DNA from 3 places in the Protofrankia symbiont of Coriaria myrtifolia genome. Region 1 is predicted to be linked to each of the others. Evidence: riboswitches for the same ligand, from Rfam matches in the RefSeq annotation. Region 1 holds a riboswitch; each other region holds the start of a gene.
What was found. Region 1 has a riboswitch for cyclic di-AMP ahead of CM1CMNOD_RS20295 (C40 family peptidase). Riboswitches for the same ligand answer to the same signal wherever they lie in the genome.
Positions count from the first base shown of each region.

Region 1 (3,270 bases):
GGCGAGCCGGGCGTGCAGTTCCTCCCAGATCCGCTCGGCCGACCAGTCCGCGGCGTCGGCCGTGGCCTCCACCTGTAGATAGAAGCGGCTTGTCCGGTGGTCACGCAGCATGTGGCCGGCGAATCCCCGCGGGCTGACCCCATAAATGATCTTATCCGTGGACGGGGCGACCGCGGCCAGGACGGCGAGCCAGGCCCATGCGCTGTCGCGCTGTCGGATGTGGCGCAACGCGCCCTCGGGGATCGATCCGCGGGAAACGCCGTGATGACCGTCGCAGCCCGCGATGAAACGGCTTTCCACTGTCTGCCGCTGCCCGTCGGCCGTGACGAACGAGACGGCGGGATGGTCGGAGGTCAGCGCGTCCAACATCACGTCAGTGACGCCGAACTCGATGACGCCACCCGCGGCAAGGTAGGCGGCAACCAGATCGGCGACGAGCTCCTGCTGCGGGTAGACGACGTGATGGCGTCCGCCCGCGTGGCGATCATACTCGACGACAAACGCTCTGCGACGATGCCGGAGCTCACAGTTGTGGTGTGGCGCACCTTCGGCCCGCAGGCCGTCGGCAAGCCCGTTGCGCTCCAGGGCGTCCACCGCCGCCGGCCCGAGCAGCCCGGCACGTGGACGGCTTTCCACCCTGGCCCGACTGGCAGCCTCGAGCACGAGCGTGTCGATACCCCGACGAGCCAGTACGACCGCCGCCACCAGGCCCGCGACACCCGCGCCAATCACAACGACGCCCACCCGGCGAGGACGCGGCCGCGAGGCAGACGCGCCCGGCTGGAGCGCGCCGTGCCCGTCCGGTGCAGACCCCGGAGCGGAGCGCGTCACGGCGAGCGCCTCCCCCGGGAGCATCGACACGATTCCTGATCACCCGCCATACTGCCCTGATCACATGGCTGACCCGGACGAACCGATCCGGGCGAGGCACTGCCAGAGTACGACGTCACATTCCGACACGCGTCAGGAGGCCGACAGCCCGGCACCAACCAACCGGACAATTTTCGCAAAAGGAGCGGAGTGTTGCTGGCGGATAGCGCTGATCGCTACCTAAAGTAGCGATATTGTTGACTATCCGTGCCCGAAGGCCCCCAGTCGACCATCTGCCGCCGCTATGGCGTATTGTCATCCTCCGCATCCCGCAAGTCACGGAAAGCGGCACGTCAGCCGAGCGACCAAAGGTCACAAGCCAGCTGGTCGCACCCGACGCCGCCCCGGCCGGCGAAGGAGGATGGGGTAGAACAGCCGGTTATGACACTTCATACAACTACTTGGGGTAGTTGTGAGGGACTAGTGTTTACTAGCGCCATCCGTATGAACTAGTCTCGCGTCGACGGCACGACACACCGGGCCGAACTGCCGAATCCTGCCCGCGGTCCCGGTGTTCCCTCCGAGTCGTCACCAGGGCAGGAGCGGGGGACCCATCCTCCACCGGGCGGCACCGAACCGCGGTGTCGTCCTCGGGGTGAAGTGCGCAGCGCGATGGTCGCGCGACCCACCGGGCAGCCCAGCCCGAACCCGACAGCTCACCTCGCAGGCGAACGGGAAGGATCACAACCTTGTCTGCGCATGATGTGCAGCCTGATCCGGCACTACGATCGCGTTCGTCGCAGACGGCTTCGCCGTCACCCCGCCGGCAGCAGATCGACCGGCACGTCGACCGCCCGACACGTGGCCGACATCGCGCGCCCACGCAGCAGTCCGGAACGGGCCGCTCGCGAGCTCGGGCCGCTGTCGCCGTGATGACCACCGGTACCGTCGCGGTGTCCGGTGTCGCCCTGGCCGGATGTGCCACAGCCGACTCAAATTCCGACGATGCTTCCGTCACCTCGCCCATAACGCTCGGATCACAATTCGGTGGCCAGGCGTCGCTGGCCAGCCTGCGCACCTCCACCATCAATCCGCTGTCCACGGGCGGTTCCGGATCGGTCACCAGTCAGGTGCTCAACCAGACCGACCTGCATCCCAAGACCGGTGTCGTGCTCAAAGTCACGAATTCGGACGTCTCCGTGAAGGCAGACCAGCCGGTGGAGGTGGGATTTCATCTTGAGGACGCGGTCACCCACGCGCCGCTGGCCAACCAGCTCGTCAAGGTCCAGGTGAAGCTGCCGGAGGGATGGGCGACCTTCAAGCACCTTTACACCAACGAGCAGGGCTTCACCAGTTACACTGCCAAGGTTCTCACCACCACGCAGGTCACCGCGATTTTCGACGGAACCGACGCTCTGCGGTCGACACGGTCGACCAACGTCGGCACGTTGACCGTGATCCCCAATACCCCGGCGCCCCGGCCTTCCCAGACTGCCCGCGTCAGTGGCTCGGCCTTGAGCAGCGCCGTCTCAGGCGCACTCGCAGTCGCCAGCTCGTTCGGCGAACGGGCGGTGTATCTTGCGGCCCAGCAGGCCGGCAAGCCCTACGTCTACGGCGCGGAGGGCCCCTACACTTTCGACTGCTCGGGGCTGATCCAGTACGTCTTCAAGCAGTTGGGACGCAACCTCCCCCGCACTGCCGAGGCACAGTACCAGGCGACCACCCGGATATCGCAGTACAACAAGCAGCCGGGTGATCTGATTTTCTACGGCACGCCAGGTAATATCTACCATGTTGGCATTTATGCGGGCGATGGTAAGATGTGGGTGGCGCCCAAGTCAGGCGACGTCGTCTCACTGAGGCCCCTCTACACCACGTCGTATTCTGTCGGCCGGGTTCTCTGACTGAACCGATCAGCCCGCGTCCGCAGCTGGTTGTCAGTACATGGCTTCGTGTACTGACAACCAAACCTTATAAACACAATTCACAGGCGGGTTCCCACACAGCCTCCCCCTCCGGTTGTGCGTGAACCTTGCCGCCAGGTCGAAGTTGTCGATGTCGACACCGGCCTGGCGGCACTCCGCGGGCGGCATCCCGCGATGATGACTTCCGCTGGTCGGACCGAGCCAACCCCCCCAGCTCGGAAAGCCCGGCGGAACAAGAGGCTTCCGCCGGCCGGTCGTACTGGACCCCCCCCACAGTCCGGCCGGTCGGCGGGAGCCGCCCCCTCTCACCGACCGGATGCCCGGCCGAGACCGAAGCTCCCCTCAAGGCGTCTCCTCCGCGAGTTCCCCAAGCCACGGCGGACGACCGGACGCCCGCTCCTACGCCTTGAACTGCCTGGAGAAGTCCCACAGAGCGCGCGTGATCCGCTCGTTCCACGCCCCGTCGACATGCTGGACATGGGTTTCTGGCGAGCAGCTCGGGCTCTGCCCGACCGACCCCACCGTCGCGACGGCG
Region 1 is NZ_CAAAFS010000346.1:18,124-21,393, forward strand. It holds gene CM1CMNOD_RS20290 (4-hydroxybenzoate 3-monooxygenase) at 1-855, opposite strand, end outside; cyclic di-AMP (ydaO/yuaA leader) riboswitch at 1,379-1,554, shown strand; gene CM1CMNOD_RS20295 (C40 family peptidase) at 1,743-2,714, shown strand; gene CM1CMNOD_RS20300 (PHB depolymerase family esterase) at 3,135-3,270, opposite strand, start outside.

Region 2 (3,270 bases), on a different contig from region 1:
ACCCCGCCGACGGCGATCCCGAGGTGATCCTGATCGGTACCGGCAGCGAGGTGCACCTGGCCCTGGCCGCCCACGAGGAGCTGACCGCGCAGGGGGTGCGCGCCCGGGTGGTCAGCCTGCCGTCCTGGGAGCTGTTCGAGCGGCAGCCCGCGCAGTACCGCGACCAGGTGCTCCCACCGGCGGTCCGCGCGCGGGTCGTGGTCGAGCAGGCGGCCACGCTCGGCTGGGAACGGTACGCCGGCCCGGACGGGGTGATCATCGGTATGCGGACCTTCGGCGCGTCCGCCCCGCTGCGGGCGTTGCAGACCAAGTTCGGTTTCACCCCGCAGGCGGTGGTCAGTGCCGCCAGGCAGAGCCTGGCCGCCGTCAGCGCTGTTGGTGACCCGGCGTAGACCGCGAGGATCCGGATCCGAAGATTTCGGTCACGATGTCGACGGCCGGCTGGTTCCCGGGGGAGTCCGCGGGAGCCGGTCGGCCGACGGCCCGTTCCGGTGTTTCCGCGATCGTTCCCTGCCGATCGTTGTCGGTTGTTGTCGGTTGTTTTGCGCTCCGGGTGTCGGCTTGACCTGGCTGTGCGCACCTGAGACGGTGAACAGGCCCCATGGTCGTGCGAGCGGTCCTGGGGTTTGGTTGTGCACAGGTTCGTCTGGTGTGCAGGTGACTGGGTACAGAGCTGGTTGGCACAGAGGTTGTACAGGGGCAGACGTGGTGGGTACCGGTAGGATTCTGCGTTTCGACGGGGTTCGTGGCTACGGTTTCATAGCGCCTGACGCTGGCGGCGACGATATTTTCATGCACGCAAACGATCTTCAAGATGAGAAGCATCTGTTCCAGCCCGGAACGCTGGTGGAGTTCGAGGCGGAGGAAAGCGACAGGGGCCCGAAGGCGTCGGTCGTCCGCCTGGCCCGTCGGGCCCAGGCCCGTCCGGCGCCAGCGAGTCCCCTGGCTTCCCCGAGCATGGCCAACGGGCGTTCGGACGCCGATGACGACGACATGTGCGACGTCCTCACCGTCGGGGAGTTCCGACACCTGCTGACCGAGACGCTCATCGAGTCGGTGCCGACCCTGACCGGCGGCCAGATAAGCCAGATACGGCAGCGGCTGACCAGCCTCGCGCAGGCGCGTGGCTGGGTCGAGTCCCAATAACCGGCCCGCTCAGGCCCCTACCGGCCCGGCCCGGAATCTGTCGACCCGCGCCGGTGCCCGGGCGCGTCGTTGCTGCCCGGACGCTGCGCCGGCCACACGGCTGGCCACGCTGCGCTGGCCGTACCACTGACCACACCATGCGCACGGCCGGATCTGTGACGTTGCTCCGGCTGGTCGATTCGCCTACCTGCGGGCGATCCGCCTGCCCGGCTGCGAAACACAGAAACACAACAGCGGAAAAAATGTTGCTGCCGGTCCGCGTTGACTGTTGCACGATACGCACCGGTTATCCGTGGAAGCGGTGTGTAGCGCCGTCACGCTGTGGCCAGCTTGTACCGTCTCGGCGGTCATCCTGAGACAGCACGCGTAAATGATACGCACAGTGAGTGCTGTACGTCGACATGCCGAGAAAACCGCCGCTTGCGACTACCGAAAGTAGTTCGCTACGTTGGCCGGGTTCTCAACGGCACCGGACCGCACGCCGAGTTCTGTCCACGGTCCGGTGTCTTCCGACTAGCGATCGCCAGGACAGAAGCGGGGGACCCACCTTTCCGCCGGACGTCGCCACCACGGTGGCCGTCCTTGGGGTGAAGTCGGCCGCGTGTATCCGCGCGTCGACCGGGCTTCCCGGCCCGAACCCGACAGCTAACCTCGCAGGCGTATGGGAAGGATCAGCGTTGCCTGCACATCAGGTGAATTCAGGTCCGGCTGCCGTACATCGTTCCAATTCCAATTCCAATTCCAATCCCGGCCCCAGGCGCGGTCGTCATCGCGCGCCCACGACCCGCTCCACCCTCGGCCGGATATCGGCGCGTACCGCGGTCGCCGCCGCGGCCACCGGCACTGTCGCCCTCTCCGGGCTGGCCTCGCCGGCCCTGGCGAACGACCGGGGCCTGGACACGGGCGGGACGGGCCGGACCGACGCCGCCACGACCAGTACGACCACCGCGACCAGCACGAACGCTGCCCGGTCAGCCGCCTTTACGATCACCCCGGCCGCCACCACGGGCACGGGCACGCTGGCGGCGCAACCGGTGAGTTTCTCGACGTCCTCCGCCAGCGGCTTCGGGGCGAAGCTCGTCTATCTGGCGTCGAAGCAGGCCGGCAAGCCGTACGTGTGGGGTGCCGAGGGGCCGCGGGCGTTCGACTGCTCCGGCCTCGTCCGGTACATCTACAAGCAGCTTGGCCGCAGCGTCCCGCGGACAGCCAACGCGCAGTACAACGCCTCCCAGAAGCTGTCGAAGAACGCCCGGCAGCCCGGTGACCTCATTTTCTTCGGCCGGCCGGGAGGCATCCACCATGTGGGTGTCTACGCCGGGAACGGGATGATGTGGGCCTCCCCGCACACCGGGGCCGTGGTCCGGCTCCAGAAGGTCTACACCAGTAACTATCTGGTCGGCCGTATCAGGTGACCGACCGCCCGGGCCGGGCTGGCGGCCACGGGGTGTCCAGGAGCCCCGGGCGGACAGCGCGGGAAACCACGGGTGGACGCCACGAAAATTTCTCCCGGTTGTTGCCGGACAGATTTTCTCGGAACACCGTCGGATTCTTTTGGCTCCCGTTCCGGGTGTTCAAAAAACGCCTGTAGAAACGCATTGAATTGCCTTTTTGGCGCTCTGGGGGCGACACCGGAGCCTCCTGAAGCAATGTGGTGAACGGCCTGTTCGGCGACCCGAATGACGTTTTCCCAGCGGCTGGTAGAGAACTCGGGAAATATAGTTCTCGAGCCGGCCCTAGAGAGTACTGTGCCGGCATTTCCGGCAACGGGCGATCCTTTCGACGATATTTTAGGTGAGAGTCTGATTATGGCCAGGGGAAGGCACAGAAAACCCGGTCGGTGCAACGGCGCCGCATTAGCGGGCACCGTCGGGCTCATCGGGACGACGGCTGGAATGATGCTGACCGCGGCTCCGGCCAGCGCGGCCGGGACGTCCGGGTCCGCCGTCGTCACCGACACGACCATCGCCCGCGTCGCCGCGAACGCGGGGCTGCCCAGCTGCCGAGGGGTGCCGCTGGGCACCTGGGTGGCGGTGGCGCTCGCGGAGTCCGGTGGCAACGCCAAGGCGCGTAACGCGCGCGGTGAGGACTCCCGCGGGCTCTGGCAGATCAACGCGCGGGTCCACG
Region 2 is NZ_CAAAFS010000196.1:6,875-10,144, reverse strand. It holds gene tkt (transketolase) at 1-392, shown strand, start outside; gene CM1CMNOD_RS11080 (cold-shock protein) at 706-1,146, shown strand; cyclic di-AMP (ydaO/yuaA leader) riboswitch at 1,658-1,820, shown strand; gene CM1CMNOD_RS23990 (C40 family peptidase) at 1,824-2,558, shown strand; gene CM1CMNOD_RS11070 (peptidoglycan-binding protein) at 2,952-3,270, shown strand, end outside.
Region 2: linked by a shared signal. The riboswitch ahead of CM1CMNOD_RS23990 (C40 family peptidase) and the one ahead of CM1CMNOD_RS20295 (C40 family peptidase) in region 1 are both predicted to bind cyclic di-AMP.

Region 3 (3,270 bases), on a different contig from region 1:
CGGTGGTACGCAGAACCTTCATGACGGTGGAGGGAGGTTGCGGGGCGCGGTGCCTGCCACCAGACGGCATGTGGGTCGGTCCTTCCCGTCGCCTACGAGGTGAGCTGTCGGGTGCGGGCGGGAATCAAGCCCGGCCGGCGGCGCCGAGGGACGCTGCCGGCTTTACCCCAAGGACTCCGTGAGAGGACGTCCGGATGGTGGTTCCCCCGATCCTGTCCTTGTGGCTCCGCGGTAGCTCGGGCCGTACCGAACGGGGACAGGACTCGGCGTCCGTCCGGGCGGCCTCACCGATCCGGCGAGTGGGAGAACTCTAGCGAGTCTGGTTCTATCGAAGCAAATCGGGGTGTCGGATGAACTACACCCACGTGACCGTTATCACCCGAATGGGCTAGGCACCGTGAATGTGTCACCGTACCTGACGGTGTGACTCCGCTTCGCTGCGGGGTCACCTTCTCCGGATTCTGTGACTTATGGTGACGGGTAAAGCTTCTTGCGTATCGATAATGTGCTTGTTGTCACTTCTGGAGCACGCCGGGGAGCAGGATCGTCCGGGTCGGTTCCCGACCCCGCCGGATCGGCTCCCAGGCCGGCCGGATCCGGGGTTCTCCCGGATGCGGCCGGAGGCCTGACACGAGAAGAGATCATGGCTGTGCTGTCCGTGGTGCTCCAGCCCGATCCGTCGGATGTCCAGCCACGGGTGAGCCGCCTGTTTTCGGGCCGTGCGGGCCGCCGGTGGGCGGTGCTGGCCGCCGAGGGGCGTTCGACTGCCGGGTTGTTCAGTCGGCTGTTCAGTCGGTTGTTCAGCCGAAGGTGGCGGCCCTGGTCCGTGGGCCGCAGATGCCGTCCTCCTGCAGGCCCCGCGAGCCCTGCAAGAGGACGGCGGCGAAGGCGGACTGGGGGCCGTAGCGGCCGTCGATCTTGATCCGGTAGCCGAGCCTGTTCATCTGGCGCTGCCAGGCTCGTACGTCCGAGCGCACCTGGTAGATCAGCCCGGTGGTGAACAGCGTGTTGTCCGCGAGACGCTGCGCGCTCTGACTCACCACCCAGCGCTGGGTCCCGGTCGACCCACCCGCGCTCACCGAGCCGCTGCCGGACGAACTGGCCCCGGACGAACTGGCGCCTGCCGCCAGCTGGTCGGCGCCCATCCCCTGGCCGCAGACCGGCCACTGGCCGAAGCCGGACCGGTTGGCCAGTCTCAGCGCGGCCTCGTCCTGGGTGGCGGGCGAGGCGCTGCTGGGCAGCCCGGTGTAGCCGAGGCTCTGCCAGGTGCTCAGCGAGAACTGGTAGGCACCGTAGTAACCGTTGCCGGTACTGGTGCTGTAGTTCCCTCCGGATTCGCACTGGCGTAGCTGCGCCCAGGTGGTGGCGGCGCTGGCGGGTTGTGACATCACGATGCTTCCGCTGACCGCCGCGGCCAGGGCGGGAGCGACCACCAGCGCCCGAGCGCCCAGCCGGGTTCGGCCGGTTTCGTGATGTCGATTTCGGGAACGTGCACTGGACATATTGGTTTATGCCCTTCCCCACGCCTGCGAAGTGAGCTGTCGGGTTCGGGCTGGGACTGCCCGGCCGCATTTGCGGCTTCACCCCGAGGACGCCCGATATCGGCGCCCAGAAGTGGGTCCCCCGTTCCTGCCACAAGTTTGGGTTTTCGTCGGACGAGGGCAGGATTCGGCGTGCCGCCCGACGTGTGTTCGCTGTATCGCGAGCACGGCGCAGACCATAACAACAATTGCTGGGCGCCGAACAAGCGGGGAATCCGCTTCGTGAGGATGCGCACATCGGGCCGACAGCTCTTGCCGGGGCTCGGGAGCGGATGGTAGCGCGCGGGTGCGCGCGCTTATTGCTTTCATCGTACTTTTATTGCCGGGAAAACTCGGTATCCCGTCGTGGCGGTGACGATCGGAACCGGATTATCCGGGTAGGAACCCGTGTGCGAGCCGGCGGTCCGCGTGCTCCGGGCCAAAGGCCGGGCCCGGCCGGCCGGGCGCACGCGGCGCGGAACACCGTTGATTTCGCCGAAGACGCATAGAACGGCAGGACGGTGTGTACCGTACCCGTGATCCGACGATGGTGCGACCTTTCCGGAACCCGCGCCATATGCGGAATGACCGCTGACGGGTGACGGCTGGCGGTCACCCGATGCCCGGGGACTGACGCCCACACGCGAACGCTCGCCAGCCGGACGACGAAGCCCGGTCTGGCGAGCGTGTTGTGGAGCCGTCCCGTCCGAGCGGGGTCAGTTGGCGAGGGAGCGTCCCGCGGAACGCAGGTCCTCACACGCCTTCACGACGCGGGCGGCCATGCCGACTTCGGCCGCCTTGCCGTAGCTGCGCGGATCGTAGTGCTTCTTCACGCCGACCTCGCCGTCCACCTTCAGGACACCGTCGTAGTTCCGGAAGACGTGATCGACGACCGGCCGGGTGAACGCGTACTGGGTGTCGGTGTCCACATTCATCTTGATCACGCCGTAATCGACCGCTTCACGGATCTCGGACAGGTCGGAACCGCTCCCACCGTGGAAGACCAGGTCGAGGGGTTTGGCGTCGGCTGGCAGCCCGAGCTTCTGCGCGACATACTGCTGCCCATCACGCAGGATGCTCGGACGGAGTTTCACATTGCCCGGCTTGTATACCCCGTGCACGTTTCCGAAGGTTGCCGCGACCAGGTAGCGGCCCCGTTCCCCGGCGCCGAGGACCTCGACAGTCCGCCACATGTCCTCGGGCGTGCTGTACAGTTTCTCGTCGATCGCGCCGACGATGCCGTCCTCCTCGCCGCCGACGACACCGATCTCCACCTCCAGGACGATTTTCGCCTGGGCCGTGTCCGCCAGCAGCGCGTCGGCGATTTTGAGGTTCTCCTCGATCTCGACCGCGGAGCCGTCCCACATGTGGGACTGGAACAGCGGCTCGCGGCCCTCCCTGAGCACTCGCTCCTTGGAGATCGCGACCAGCGGGCGCAGGTAGGTGTCGAGCTTGCCGGCAGGACAGTGGTCGGTGTGCAGCGCGATGTTGACCGGATACGCCTTGGCGACATGGTGGGCGAACTCGGCCAGGGCCTGCGCGCCGAGCACCATGTTCTTCACCCTGGTACCGGAGAGAAATTCGGCCCCGCCGGTGGAAATCTGTACGATACCGTCGCTCCCGGCGTCCGCGAAGCCCTTCAGCGCGGCATTCAGGGTTTCACTCGACGTGACGTTGATCGCGGGGTAGGCGAATGCCTCCGTCTTGGCCCGGTCGAGCATCTGGGCGTAGATATCTGGGGTGGCAATGG
Region 3 is NZ_CAAAFS010000050.1:9,584-12,853, forward strand. It holds gene CM1CMNOD_RS02610 (transglycosylase family protein) at 1-70, opposite strand, end outside; cyclic di-AMP (ydaO/yuaA leader) riboswitch at 76-241, opposite strand; gene CM1CMNOD_RS02615 (transglycosylase family protein) at 801-1,502, opposite strand; cyclic di-AMP (ydaO/yuaA leader) riboswitch at 1,509-1,657, opposite strand; gene fbaA (class II fructose-bisphosphate aldolase) at 2,237-3,270, opposite strand, start outside.
Region 3: linked by a shared signal. The riboswitch ahead of CM1CMNOD_RS02615 (transglycosylase family protein) and the one ahead of CM1CMNOD_RS20295 (C40 family peptidase) in region 1 are both predicted to bind cyclic di-AMP.